2 regions of the Brevibacillus sp. GCM10020057 genome follow, and region 2 is predicted to be linked to the other one. Evidence: riboswitches for the same ligand, from Rfam matches in the RefSeq annotation. Region 2 holds a riboswitch; the other holds the start of a gene.
What was found. A riboswitch is a leader RNA that binds a small molecule or an ion and turns the genes downstream of it on or off. The one in region 2 is predicted to bind FMN.

Region 1: another riboswitch for FMN. It lies ahead of ACFSO0_RS04395 (ECF transporter S component); the one in region 2 lies ahead of ribD (bifunctional diaminohydroxyphosphoribosylaminopyrimidine deaminase/5-amino-6-(5-phosphoribosylamino)uracil reductase RibD).

The regions. Positions count from the first base shown of each region.
Region 1 is NZ_JBHUJW010000011.1:162,641-169,922, reverse strand. Features, by position in the region: gene proS (proline--tRNA ligase) at 1-1,104, opposite strand, end outside; gene ACFSO0_RS04395 (ECF transporter S component) at 1,420-2,025, opposite strand; FMN riboswitch at 2,287-2,440, opposite strand; gene ACFSO0_RS04390 (ABC transporter permease) at 2,506-3,303, opposite strand; gene ACFSO0_RS04385 (ABC transporter permease) at 3,319-4,113, opposite strand; gene ACFSO0_RS04380 (ABC transporter ATP-binding protein) at 4,106-5,116, opposite strand; gene ACFSO0_RS04375 (protein phosphatase 2C domain-containing protein) at 5,219-6,061, opposite strand; gene ACFSO0_RS04370 (glutamate-1-semialdehyde 2,1-aminomutase) at 6,211-7,282, shown strand, end outside.
Region 2 is NZ_JBHUJW010000034.1:53,694-60,975, reverse strand. Features, by position in the region: gene ACFSO0_RS10665 (globin-coupled sensor protein) at 1-674, shown strand, start outside; gene yunB (sporulation protein YunB) at 844-1,581, shown strand; gene ACFSO0_RS10655 (HAD family hydrolase) at 2,070-2,723, shown strand; FMN riboswitch at 2,803-2,949, shown strand; FMN riboswitch at 3,094-3,239, shown strand; gene ribD (bifunctional diaminohydroxyphosphoribosylaminopyrimidine deaminase/5-amino-6-(5-phosphoribosylamino)uracil reductase RibD) at 3,364-4,476, shown strand; gene ACFSO0_RS10645 (riboflavin synthase) at 4,492-5,157, shown strand; gene ACFSO0_RS10640 (bifunctional 3,4-dihydroxy-2-butanone-4-phosphate synthase/GTP cyclohydrolase II) at 5,186-6,385, shown strand; gene ribH (6,7-dimethyl-8-ribityllumazine synthase) at 6,400-6,864, shown strand; gene ACFSO0_RS10630 (M23 family metallopeptidase) at 7,052-7,282, opposite strand, start outside.

The sequences.
Region 1 (7,282 bases), on a different contig from region 2:
GCGGCGCGCCAGAATCACCTGTCCGCTCTCCACATCGCGCGGCCCCATTTCCAGCCGCAGCGGTACTCCGCGCATTTCCCACTCGTTGAACTTCCAGCCTGGCGTCTCCTCGCGCAGATCGGCGCGGACGCGGATACCGGCGGCTTTGATCTGGTCAAAGAGCGGATCGAATGCGACCATCACTTGTTCTCGCAGCTTCATCGGACCGACCGGGATCATGATGACTTGTGTCGGCGCCATCCGCGGCGGCAGCGCCAGCCCCCGGTCGTCGCCGTGCACCATGATCATCGAGCCGATCAGACGGGTCGAGCTGCCCCAGGACGTGGTGTGCACGTATTTGAACGTGTTGTCGCGGTCGAGGAATTTGATCTCGAAGCCGCGCGCAAAGTTGTCACCAAGGTAGTGGGAGGTGCCTGCCTGCACGGCCTTGCCGTCCTTCATCATCGCTTCGATGGAGTACGTGTCGACGGCGCCGGCGAAACGTTCGCTCGGCGTTTTTTGCCCCATCCAGACCGGGATCGCCAGCTCCTGCTCGACGACTTCGCGGTAAATCTCCAGCATCCGCATGGTTTCCTCGCGAGCTTCTTCCTCTGTGGCATGGGCGGTGTGCCCTTCCTGCCAGAGAAACTCGGATGTGCGCAAAAACGGCATCGTCCGCTTTTCCCAGCGGAATACGTTGGCCCACTGGTTGATCAGGACAGGCAGGTCGCGGTAGCTTTGAATCCACTGGCTGTACATATGCCCGATGATCGTCTCGGACGTCGGGCGCAGCGCCAGCCGCTCCTCCAACGGCTCGCCGCCTGCCTCCGTCACCCACGGCAGCTCCGGATTGAAGCCTTCGACGTGCTCCTTTTCCTTTTGCATGAAAGACTCGGGAATCAGCATCGGGAAGTATGCGTTGCGGTGCCCGGTCTCCTTGAAGCGCTTGTTCATCGCCTCCTGAATCCGCTCCCACAGCTCATAACCGTCCGGCTTGAACACGATGCAGCCGCGAACCGGCGTGTAGTCCATCAGGTCTGCCTTGCGAATCGTGTCGATGTACCAGCGCGAAAAATCTTCCGCTTGCGGCGTAATTTCTTTCACAAACGTTTTTTCCTCTTTCATCCTGCTACAGCTCCTCTTGAAAAATAATGAAAAAATCCCCCATCCCAACATAGGGACGGAGGATTAACATCCGCGGTACCACCCTGATTGATGGCAGCAAAAACTGCACATCCACTCAAAGTCCCGATAACGGCGGGGCAACCGGCACGGCTCATCGCCGGCAGCTTCAGGATGGGGAGCAGTCATGCCGCAGTATCGGCCTTGCAGACGAGGGCCGACTCTCTGGGACGCGGCGCATGCTGCGGGTCCTTTCACAGCCTTTGCAGCTTTCACAGCTTTCTTAAATCAATATGTTAACAAGCCGCAGACCGATTGTCAATTTGTGGCACGCGGACTCAAGCGGGTCGCCAGCTTGACGTACACCGGATAGGCGACCAGGGAAAGCATCGCCCCTTTGAACATGTTGAACGGCACGATTCCGTACAGGATGAGGGACCATACGCTGTCGGCGCCGAGCGTCGCGAGCAACTGATCCATCGGCATATGAGAGATGGCGGCATAGGCAGGCAAGAGGAAGAAAGCGTTGGCCAAGGCCATCACGACACTCATCAGCAACGTCCCGAGCGCAAGGCCGGTCAAAAAGCCTTTCTTTCCCTGGCTGACACGCTGCATGGCAACCGCCGCCACGATAAAGCTCGCACCCGCCGCCACGTTGGCCAGCTCGCCGATCAGCAAGCCGTCCGTGTTCTTAAACAGCATGTGCAGCGCATTTTTCAGCACTTCCACGATAATTCCGGCCATCGGACCGTACATGAGGCCTCCGATCAAGGAGGGCAGCGTACTGAAGTCCAGCTTCAGGAAACTCGGCATCATCGGAACGGGAAACTCCAGATACTGCAGGATAAAGGCAACCGCCGCCAGCATGGGAATCGTCACCAGCCGCTGGGTTGACCTCGTTGCATGCAAAGCTGTTTCTTTCATGTGTACCATCTCCTCGTCCATGTTCTCCTTCTGAGGAATGGCAACAGTGCGTTCCTGTCCACACTGCCTGACTGCTGCTCAAACGCCGGAAGCGCTTTATCCGTACAAAAAGCCCTGAGGAAAAAGATCCCCAGGGCTTTGACAGACGCAAGACATAAGCAGGTGCAAAATTAAGAACGAGAAACAATAGGGCTGTCGCGTGTATCGAACGCCCCGCTCCCGCTTGCACAGGCAAACAAGCACGTGTGGTAACGTACTGTCGTCATCCTTCTCCCATCCAGACTGTACTGTCGGCTCCGGAATCTCACCAGATCCTGCACTTCCTGCCGTTTATCGGCCGGGAAGGCTCGCGGGCTTACATGCACATGGCACGATCACCGCCGGTCGGGAATTTCACCCTGCCCCGAAGGAATGTGTAGTTGTATACAGACTTATTATACTGCGGTTTTTTTATTTGACAATAACCGAAAGCGCATGGTCCTAAGACCCCGCTCCCCTGTATTTGCTAACTCCCCAGTTCCAGACGAGCAGCCCGAGGCCGAAGAAGATCACGGCCATCACCGGCGTCATGAACGCGTAGCTGTACCACGTTTCCTTGCGCAGGAAGTATGCCGCCGGATAGACGCCGACAAAGGCAAACGGCAGCACGTACGTCAGCATGAATCGGATGATCTTGTTGTAGACGTCAACCGGGTAGCGGCCGTATTGCTGAATGTTGTAAATCATCGGCGTAATCCCCGTCCGCGAATCGGAGAAAAAGCTGATGGCAGAAATCGCCGTGTACACCCCGCCGTAGATCAGTGCGCCGCTGACCGACAAGACGATGAAAATGAACGGATCGTACCAGGTAAAGCTGAGCTTGAGCTGAATGGCCGCATACCCCATGATGATCAGACCGGAGATCACGCCGAAAATCCGGTCCGGCGCGATCGATTCCAGACAGACCTGCGCCAGGTTGTGAATCGGCCTTGTGAGAATGCGGTCCATTTCCCCGCGAATGATGTAGCGCTCGTTGAAGTCCCAAAAGCCGAAGAAAATCGAGAACAGCGCGTACGGCACGAGAAAAAATCCGTAGATGAAGATAATCTCGTCGCGCTTCCAGTCGCCCATCAGCGGCACGTGCTCGAACACGACGATGATAAAGACGAGGTTGATCATCTCGGAGATCAAATTCGATGCCAGATCGCCTAGGAAGTCCGCCCGGTAGGCGAGTCTCGTCTTGAAATACTGCACCAGATAGTCGGCAAAAATGCCAAAGATGTGCTTCATGTTTTGCAGCTTTTGCATGTCTCCCTACCCCCCCTGCACGACCAGCCGATTGCGGGCCAGTCGCCATAACATCAGGATCGGGACGAGAATGACGACCATCCAGACGGCCTGAAAGCCGATCAGCTCCCACGCCCTGGCCGGGGTGATCGCCCCGGTAAAGATCAGGCTGGGATAGTAGTTGATCGCCTGGAACGGCAGCAAGCCCATCACGGTCTGGGCCCACCCTGGGAAGAAGCTGATGGGCAGCACAAGCCCGGACATCAGGTCGACGATGACCCGCTTGGCCCGCATCATGCCGTCGTTGCGGAACAGGAAGAACGTGAACAGCCCGGTCAGGAGATTCACCTGCGTATTGATGAAAAAGGCAAGCAAGAGGCTCAGCAGGTACAATCCCCAGCCCTGCGCAGTGGCAGGGAAATGAAACGGGATGATCAGGCTGACCAGAAAAATACCCGGACCCGCGAAAAACAGGAAGCGAAAAATGCCTTCCCCCAGCGCCTGCGCCGTCTTGACGGACAAGTAGTTGTACGGCCGGATCATCTCGATGGCGACCTTTCCTTCCCGCACATCCTGGGCGATTTCCATGTCAATGTTGTTAAAGTAAAAGGCACGAGACATCCAGGCGATCGCTACGTACGATGTCATCTGTTCGACAGACAGGCCGCCGAGCTGCTGCTGTCCGTTGTAGATCGCTCCCCACAAAAAGTAATACGCCCCGATGTTGATAGCGTAAATGATAATCCCGCTGTAGTAGTTCACCCGATAGGCCAGCATGGTCAAAAAGCGCATGCGGATCAGTTCCATGTAGAGTCTACGCATGACTGGCTACCTCGCCGTCTGTCTGGTAAATGTTGCGCACGATATCCTCGGTGCTCGTCTCCATGATTTTCACGTCGCTCACATCAAAGGACGACATGACAGTAGACAGGACGTAGGGGAGCATTTCCTGGCTGCGCGCCACCTGTACGCTCAAGGTATACTCGTTGACCTGCTCGATCCGACAGGGCAGATCGCCGAGCACGCGGCGCAGTTCGATCGACGGGGTGCGCTTTTTCATCTGGAACTGCACTTCTGTCCCATTGCCCCAGCGCTCCTTCAGATCGCTCAAGAGGCCGTCGAAGATCAACTTGCCTTTGTCCATGACCAGCACCCGTTTGCAGAGCGCTTCAATGTCGGACACGTCATGTGTCGTCAAGAGAATGGTCATGTTCTCCGTCTCGTTCAGATTGCGGAGAAAATCGCGGATCTTTTGCTTGACCAATACGTCCAGTCCGACCGTCGGCTCATCGAGGAACAGCAGCCTTGGCTTGTGGATCAGGGCAGCCGCCACCTCGCAGCGCATCCGCTGGCCGAGACTGAGCTTGCGTACCGGCTGGCTGACGAACGAGCCGATATCGAGCTCCTCGATCAGACGGTCCAGCCATTTGCCGCCCTGCTCGTCATCTACCTTGTAAACGCTCTTGAGCAGGCGGAACGATTCGAGCGGAGACAGGTCCCACCATAGCTGCGAGCGCTGCCCGAAGACGACCCCGATGGAGCGCACGTACTCTTCGCGCTCCCGGAACGGGACGAAGCCGTTGATGACGATGTCGCCGCTGCTCGGGGTCAGGATGCCCGTCAGCATTTTGATCGTCGTCGACTTGCCCGCCCCGTTTTCCCCGATCAGGGCGAACATCTCCCCTTCCTCCACCGTGAAGGAAAGGTTGTCGACTGCCTTGACCGTCTTGTACTCGCGGCTGAACAAATCGCGAAAAGCACCACCGAGACCCGACCGGGACTGGTGAATGCGGAATTCCTTTTGCAACTGCTTCACTTGAATCATCGGTTACCTTCCTTTTGATTGCTTCTGCAAGATTCCATCTGTAAGTGTATATGAGCGTGTGCGATTTGTGCAAAAATCAATGTGCTGGAATTAATGGTTACGTTAATCCATGTACAGCACAATCCCCGTCTTGTCGTCTGATTTCTTGAAGCGCACGTACTTGAGGCATTCCGGATCGCTGTTTTCCAGCGCGAGCAGCTCATCCGTGTACCGCTGCAGCCCTTTGTGTACAATCGGCAACACGGTTGCTTCCCAGCGCGGCGTTTCTCCGCCGTACGGGCGCGGCATGAACAGGCCGTCCGTCAAAAGGACAAGAGCATGAAGATGAATCCGGTTGATCCGGCCGTATTCTACAAACGCCTTGCTGGCCACATCTCCGTTTAGCACGCCGTATCCCCCGGCAGCATTGGCCAGATAACGGTTGGCGCACAAAATGTCCCGACACTGCTCCATCAGCTCGGTCCGTTGCGTGATGCCTTGCTGAATACACGACTCCCATCTGGCAAACGCCGCCTGCTCCAGATGGCTGACCTGCGGGTGCGTGAGAGGCCGTACCGTATCGTCTGCATAGACAGCGAAAATCATACAATCCCCTGTCTGCGCGAACTCGATGTGCGAATCCCCGACCCGGACAAGCGCACATGCAGCTCCCCACAACGCTTCTTTTTGCTCCAGATCAATCCCTTCCTCGCGCATGCACGCACCAAGCCGCTCATTGGCAGCGACCAGCAATTCGGTCAGATCCTGTTCCTCTCCCGCTTCCTCCATCTGCTGTTTCACGATTTGCGCGGCCAGCGCACCTGCCGTCAGCCCTTCTTCGTTTTCATAAGGCGTAAGAGAAGAAACCCCATCCACCACTGCAAAAAGGCGCTTCCCCTGATTCGCGACGTAGGCATCCTCGTTTCTTTTCCCGCTTCCTGCAACAGAGATGCATTCCATTTTCATCGTGACAACCGCCTTCTCCCTCGTATTCAATTGCTGAAAAATTGTATCATTTTTCCTTTTTCCCTTCCATACATCTCCGCTGCTGTCCACTGATTCCCAAGCATGTGGTAAGATAGTGGAGACCTTTTGGACAGAAAGAGGGAAAAAACATGAACCGTGAAAAATCCGCACACCTGCACCAGCAAGCCCTGGACGTGATTCTCGGGGGCGTCAACAGCCCTTCCCGCTCCTTCAAGGCAGTAGGCGGCGGTGCCCCTGTCACTATGGAACGCGCTCAGGGAGCGCACTTCTGGGACGTGGACGGAAACCGATACATTGACTATCTGGCAGCGTACGGCCCGATCATCACCGGACACGCCCATCCGCATGTGACCAAGGCGATCTGCGAGGCCGCTGCCAATGGCACCTTGTACGGCACGCCGACCCCATGGGAAGTGCAGTTCGCCACGATGATCCGCGAAGCGATCCCGTCGATGGAGCGAATCCGCTTCAACAACTCCGGTACCGAAGCCGTCATGACGTGCATCCGCGTCGCCCGCGCCTACACCGGACGGGTGAAAATCATCAAGTTCACCGGCTGCTACCACGGCCACTCGGACCTCGTGCTCGTGGCGGCAGGCTCAGGACCGTCCACGCTCGGCATCCCGGACAGCGCAGGGATTCCGCAGAGCATCGCCAATGAAGTGATTACCGTACCGTACAACGACATCGACGCATTCGCAGAGGCGATCAGCCGCTGGGGCAGCGAGACGGCGGCTGTACTCGTGGAGCCAATCGTCGGCAACTTCGGGATCGTCACACCGGAGCCAGGCTTCCTGGAAGCTGTGAACCGGATCGCGCACGAAGCCGGAGCGTTGGTCGTGTACGACGAAGTGATCACGGCCTTCCGCTTCTGCTACGGCGGAGCGCAAAACTTGCTGGGCGTCGAACCGGACTTGACAGCGCTCGGTAAAATCATCGGCGGCGGCCTGCCGATCGGGGCATACGGCGGTCGCAGGGAGATCATGGAACAGGTCGCGCCGCTCGGACCTGCATATCAGGCCGGAACGATGGCCGGGAACCCCGCTTCCATCCGCGCCGGCATCGCCTGCCTGGAAGTGCTGAAGCAGCCCGGCGTCTACGATGAATTCGAGCGGCTGGGCGCGATGCTCGAAGCCGGCATCCGCGAAGCTGCGCAAACACATGGCATTACCATTCAGCTCAACCGCGTCAAAGGGGCAT
Region 2 (7,282 bases):
CCGCCATTTCCGAAGAAAACAGCGCGTTTGTGCAGCAGCTGACGGAGCAATCGCGTGAGGTGTTGCGCTTTGCAGAGAACGGGACGAATTTTTCCGTCAAAGCGCAGCAGCTTTCCCAGGAAGGCAAGGAAAAACTGCAGAAGCAGCAGGAGCAAATGGAGCTGATCCAGGACAGCGCCAAGCAAATTGCGGAAGAAATGGCTATGCTGGAGGAAAACGCGGAGAAAATCCGCGGCATTGTCAACGTGGTGACCGCCATTGCGGAGCAGACCAACCTGCTCGCGCTCAATGCGGCGATCGAGGCGGCCAGAGCGGGGGAACAGGGACGCGGGTTCGCGGTGGTCGCCGATGAAGTGCGCAAGCTGGCGGAGCAGACCAAACAATCTGTCTTTGGCGTGCGTGAACTGATCGAAAAGACGAACCAGCAGACCGAAGCGCTGTCGCTGGTCTTCGGGGAGATCCAGGCGCTCGTTCATTCCAGTACGATGATGAGCAACGAGACCAACGCCTTTTTCGAGGGGATCATCGGCGCCGTCATGGAAGGCAAGGAGCAGAATTCGAGGATTCAAAAGGAACTGGAAAACTTCCTCCGCGTCATGGAAGACATGAATCAGGCGGTGGCGCAGGTAGCCAGTTCGGCAGACGAGCTGTCGGAAGTGACGATAAACCTGTAGCAACAGTTGGCATATACGGCGCATCACATCAGGCACATCCCGCCCAGTCGGAGATGTGCTTTTTTCGTTTAAGTAGGAGATAGTGGAAAGTCAAGTCGATTTGTCGGGATGAACGCGGAAACGGAAGTCTTTTTTCCTGTTGGCCGCCATAGGATGTAGCAATTGGGAGGTGACGGGCGTGGCGAAGTTTCGACCCCGTCGGCGTTGGAAGAACCCGCTGTCCCGAACGAAGGCGTTTTTTATCGCGATCGTCATCTTTTTGGCGATGACGATCCAGACGCTCATCTTTTTGGAGAACCGGCTCGAGCCAACGCTCCTGATCCTGGCTTCGCAAAAGGCGGAGCAGCTGGCCAAGGAAGCGATAACGGATGCGGTCACCAAGCGGATATCCCAGCAAGGCGTCGACTTTAACCAGATCGTGAAGATTGAAAAGGACAAAAAGGGGCAAATCCAGGCGTATCAGTTTAATTTCAAGGAGTACGCGCGGATCATCGGAGAGACGACTTCCCGCATTCAGAACAAGCTCCAGGAGTTCGAGCACGATCATGTGGGCAGCACGATTCCTCTTGGTCTGGCGACAGGCAACAGCTTTCTCGCGAACATGGGACCGGAGCTGCCGGTGACGTTCATGCCGATCGGCTCGGTCAAGACCAAGCTGGAGACGGAGCTGAAGGAAGCGGGCATCAATATGGTGCTGGCGACCGTCTACATTTTTGTGGAGGTGGATCTGCGCATCGTCATTCCGTTTGCGACCGACGAGCAGACCGTCACCACGAAAATTCCGATCACCCACTCTCTGATCGTCGGCGACGTGCCGCAGTACCTGTACAACAATCCGGAAGGCAAGCCGGATGTGCCGCGGGCCGAGACGCCGCAAAGCCAGGCGATTCCGGATGCGTCGGAGTAAAGGAAGCAAGTTGCTGAGGTCCATGTGCTATGCTATCCTTTAGGTAACGAACATGTACTATCGGTGCATATTTCTGGAAAGAAAGTTTTATCCGATGAGCAGCTTCCCGAAATCATCAGTCATAATCAAGAGTTGCTGGATACCATCACGGAGGTAGTCGGAGGGGATTCGAGATGAAGGATGCGGGTAAAAGAAACGCACAAGATTCTATTTACGGAGCCGCCACTGGACGATGGTTAACGAACGCCCCAACGAAGCAGGACTGGATCAAACATGATACGCGTACGGGCGTGTATATCGGGCCGGCGAGTGAAGGCGGAGATGCCGAGTACGTCAAAGTGATCAGCGGCCCCGTCCACAGCAAGAAACCTTCCTTTGCAAGATAAATAGCGATACACGCGTTGCAGGACCGCATGGCTGATGCTGTGCGGTTTGTTGTTTGAAAAGAGGAAAAGTCAGTCAAAGCCTGACAGAAAAGGGGGCAAATCATGAACGCACACAGGGCCAAAGGCATCATCTTTGACATGGACAATACCCTGCTGAAATCCAGGATCAACTTCGCGGAGATGAAGCGCGCCGTGTTCCGGCTGCTGGCAGAGCACGGATGCTGCCAGCCCGACCTGGACTGGACAAGTCATACGGCCTCGCAGTTGATCGAGATCGGGAGACAGTCTGCGCAGATGACGCAAGCGCTCGAGGAAAAGATGTGGGCGGCGGTGACAGAGATCGAAAAGGAAGGGATGCACGGGGCTGTGCTGGAGGAGCACGCCGTGGAAGTGCTGGAGGAGCTGCGGCAGCGCTGCTCGCTCTACATCCTGACGAACAATGCGCGTGCGGCGGCCATGGAAGCCTTGCAAAGGACGGGAATCGCTCACTTTTTTGCAGACGTTGTGGGGCGGGAGCAGATGGCCGAGCTGAAGCCTTCTCCCTCCGGCGTCCGCTGCATATTGCGCCAGCAGCGCGAATGGCCGGTGGAGGCATGGACGATGGTCGGCGATTCGTGGATCGATGGCAAGGCGGCGCAGGATGCAGGCATCCGGTTTGTGGCCTACCAGGGAAAAGAAGGCGAGATGGCCAATCACGGGGTGCATCCGCTGGCGACCATCCAGAGCTTGCGGGAGCTTTTGCCTTATTTTTCATGATTTCTGGCGGACAAGAAACTTTTCGCACGGATAGGCTTCGGTCTCGTCCAAAAGTGTGGTATACTTAACGCAACTGAATACCAGCCTTCAGGGTAGGGTGCAATTCCCGACCGGCGGTAATGACGAACGCACGTCTGAGCCCGCGACTCGCTGCCTGCTTTTGGGCGGCGACTGACTTGGTGAAAATCCAAGGCCGACGGTACAGTCCGGATGGGAGAAGGTATTTGGAATGGCCTCGCAGTCGTTTTTTGGCAAAAAAACGGTTGTGAAAGGCTTCTTTCTCGATGCCCTGGGACGATCAGCTCACGGGCATTTTTATTTGTCACGCAAGGAGGAAGGGAACGAAGGCACGCAACTTCATAAGCAGACAAGCAATCTTCAGGGCAGGGTGCAATTCCCGACCGGCGGTAATGACGAACGCATGTCAAAGCCCGCGACTCGCTGGCCTCGTCAGGCAGCGACTGATCTGGTGAAAATCCAGAGCCGACGGTACAGTCCGGATGGGAGAAGATGCAAAGTGCTTTCCTCGTCTGTTTTTGCAAAAAACGGATGGAGCGAGGCTTCTTTCCCTATGCCCTGAAACGAAAGGTTTCGAGGGCTTTTTGTTTTGGCTGGAATCTGAAGCAGACAGGAGAGCGAGATGGAACAAGACACACGCTTCATGACATTGGCGCTGGAGCTGGCGCGAGCCGCAGAGGGGCAGACCAGTCCCAATCCGCTGGTCGGGGCTGTCATCGTCCGGGACGGTCAAGTGGTCGGCATGGGAGCGCATCTGAAAGCGGGTGAGCCGCATGCCGAGGTGCACGCGCTGCGCATGGCAGGAGAAAAGGCGCGGGGCGCTACCTTGTACGTGACGCTGGAGCCGTGCAGCCATCACGGGAAGACGCCGCCCTGCGCGGAGGCGGTCATCGCGGCGGGCATCGCGCGGGTCGTGGTCGCTGTCGTGGATGAAAATCCGTTGGTGGCGGGCAAAGGAATCGCCTTGCTGCGGGCAGCCGGAGTGGACGTGACCGTCGGGGTGTGCGAGCAGGAGGCAAAAAAGCTCAATGAGGTGTTCTGGCATTACATGAAGACGAAGCGGCCGTTCGTCACGGTGAAAACGGCGAGCACGCTGGACGGGAAAATCGCCACCTCCACAGGACACAGCCGCTGGATTACGGGAGAGGCGGCGCGCAGCGAGGTACATGCGCTGCGCCGCAAACACGATGCGATCCTGGTCGGAGTCGGGACCGTGCTGGCGGACGACCCGCAGCTGACGGCCCGCGCCAAGGGAGAGCTGTACGGCAGGCAGCCTGTGCGGGTCATCCTCGACAGCCGGCTGCGCACACCGCTGGAAGCCCGCGTCGTGCAGGACAAGGCAGCGCCTACCTGGATCGTGACGACAGCAGAGGCACCGGAGGAAAGGCGGCAAGCATTCGCTGCAGTTGCAGGGGTCAAGCTAATCACGTTGAACGCTCCGCTCTCGGTCCCGGCTGTGCTGGAGAAGCTGGGCGAGCTGGGCATCACTTCCCTGCTGGTGGAAGGAGGAGCGGAAGTAAACGGCTCCTTCCTGCAAGCGCGAGCGATTCAAAAAGTCGTCAGCTACGTCTCGCTCAAACTGGCAGGGGGCAAGCTGGCGCCGACTCCGTTTGGCGGGACAGGCTTTGCCACCATGGATGAAGCGGTGCCGCTGGCCGATCTGTCCATCGAGCGAGTAAGCGAGCAGGACGTGCGCATCGTCGGCTACCCGCAGTGGGACAGGGCGAGTGAATAACGCGAGGTGAGAGAAATGTTTACTGGACTGGTGGAAGAAGTGGGGATTCTTGAGGTCATGACGGGCAGCAAGGAGGCGAGCCGGCTCGCCATTCGCGCAGAGCGTGTGCTGGACGGCGTACAGATCGGCGACAGCATCGCCGTGAACGGCATCTGCCTGACCGTCACCTCCTTTACCTCCCGTCAATTCACCGTAGATGTCATGCCGGAGACGATGAACAAGACGACCCTGGGTCAGCTGCGGAGGGGGCAGCGCGTCAACCTGGAGCGGGCGATGCGCCTTGGCGACCGGTTCGGGGGGCACATCGTCTCCGGACACGTGGACGGGACAGGGACGGTCCGCTCCCGCGAGCCGCATGCCAATGCCGTGCTGTTTCGCATCGCGGCACAGCCGGCTTTGCTGAAATACGTGATCCCACGCGGATCGATCTGCGTAGACGGGATCAGCTTGACGGTCGTCGATGTGGACCACGCCAGCTTTTCGGTGTCGATCATCCCCCATACGTTGTCCCAGACGAGCTTGCAGGACCGCCGTCCGGGGGACCTGGTGAATCTGGAGGCAGACGTCATCGGAAAATATGTGGAGCGGCTGATGGGCATGCGGGACGCGGCGCCCAAACAACGGACGGAGCAGCAGTCCCGATTGAGTCTGGCCTTTTTGCAGGAGAACGGATTTGCCTGATTTTTTTCCTAGTTGAGGAGGGAGAACGATGTTAGACAGCATAGAAGCAGCATTGGAAGATTTGCGCCGGGGCAAGGCCGTGATCGTCGTGGACGATGAGGACCGCGAGAATGAGGGCGACTTTGTCTGCCTCGCGGAAGCGGCCACGCCGGAGATGATCAACTTCATGGTGACGCACGGGCGCGGGCTGGTCTGCGTCCCGGTCACGGAGGAAAAGGCTGCACAGCTGGGACTTGCGCCGATGGTGGAGACGAATACGGACAAGCAAGGAACGGCATTTACCGTCTCCATCGATGAACGCAGCACGCATACCGGAATTTCGGCGCACGAGCGCTCACGTACCGTACTGGCAATGCTGGACGAGCGCAGCCGGGCCGAGGACTTCCGCCGCCCCGGGCACATTTTCCCTTTGATCGCGCGGCCGGGCGGCGTTCTGCGCAGGGCGGGGCACACCGAGGCTGCCGTTGATTTGGCGCAGCTGGCGGGAGCCGCGCCTGCCGGGGTCATCTGCGAGATCATGAACGAGGATGGCACGATGGCGCGACTGCCGCAGCTGGAGGAGATCGCCAAGCGGTTCGGGCTCAAGCTGATTTCGATCGCTGACCTGATTCGCTACCGGATGGAAAAAGAGTCGCTGGTCAAAAAGGAGATCGAAGTGCAGCTGCCGACCGCCTATGGCGACTTCCGCATCGCCGCGTACACGAACGAACTGGACGGCAAGGAGCATGTCGCGCTGATCAAAGGCGAGATTGTCCCGGACGAGCAGATTCTCGTGCGCGTCCATTCCGAATGCCTGACCGGGGATGTCTTCGGCTCGCACCGCTGCGACTGCGGTCCGCAGCTTCATGCGGCACTGGCGCAGATCGAGGCGGAAGGACGGGGCGTGCTTCTGTACATGCGGCAGGAGGGACGCGGCATCGGCCTGATCAATAAGCTGCGCGCCTACAAGCTGCAGGAAGAAGGGCTGGATACGGTAGAGGCCAATGAAAAGCTGGGCTTCCCTGCCGATCTGCGGGAATACGGGATCGGGGCGCAAATCTTGCGCGACCTCGGGGTGTACCGGATGCGTCTTTTGACGAACAACCCCCGGAAAATTCGCGGGCTTGACGGCTACGGCCTGAAAGTCGAGGAACGGGTGCCGATCCAGATGCCCGAGCATCCGCACAACCGCAAGTATCTCGAGACCAAACAGGAAAAGCTGGGCCATTTGCTTCACATACATCGATAGGGAGTGGAAGAAACATGAGAACATTTGAAGGACATCTGGTAGGTACAGGATTGCGTGTCGGGATTGTCGCAGGACGCTTTAACGAGCTGATCGTCAGCAAGCTGGTCGGCGGTGCGCTGGACGCGCTCAAGCGCCACGGCGTGGAGGAAGACAATATCGACGTGGCGTGGGTGCCCGGTGCCTTTGAAATTCCGCTGATCGCCAAAAAAATGGCGGAATCGGGCCGCTACGACGCTGTGGTGACATTGGGCGCGGTCATTCGCGGGGCAACGCCGCACTTTGATTACGTCTGCAGCGAGACTGCCAAAGGAGTCGCTTCTCTCTCGCTCGCTACCGGCATTCCGGTCATCTTTGGCGTCCTGACGACGGATTCCATCGAGCAAGCCATCGAGCGGGCCGGGACCAAGGCAGGAAACAAAGGCTGGGAGGCGGCGGCTGCCGCGATCGAAATGGCGAACCTCGCCAGACAGTTTGCGTAACGATTCGATAATAGCATGCTATTTTGCAAAAGGGCGCCCGCGGGCGTCCTTTTGCCGTTGACTTCCCGTTTGCGCGTGCCGGGGTCATGGATGATCGAGAGGCTGTGCGTACAGAGGCGACCTGTCAAATAAAAAAAGAAGCGGCACCAATCCGCTTCTTCCAACGTCGCCCGGGGACGGCTGTCTTTCATCGTTTTCTGCTCTGCCGCTCCCACCGTTTCAGGTACGGATACGGGTCGAATGCCCAGTCTGCTCCGCCTGTCTCCCGGTACATCCCGTAGTGCAGGTGGGGAGGGAATTTGCCTGCGGTGCCGGGCTTCCCGTAGCCGGTGCTGCCGACATAGCCAAGCACCTGTCCCGGCTCGACGATGTCGCCTGGCTTCAACCCTTTTTTGAACGAGGAGAGGTGGGCGAAATA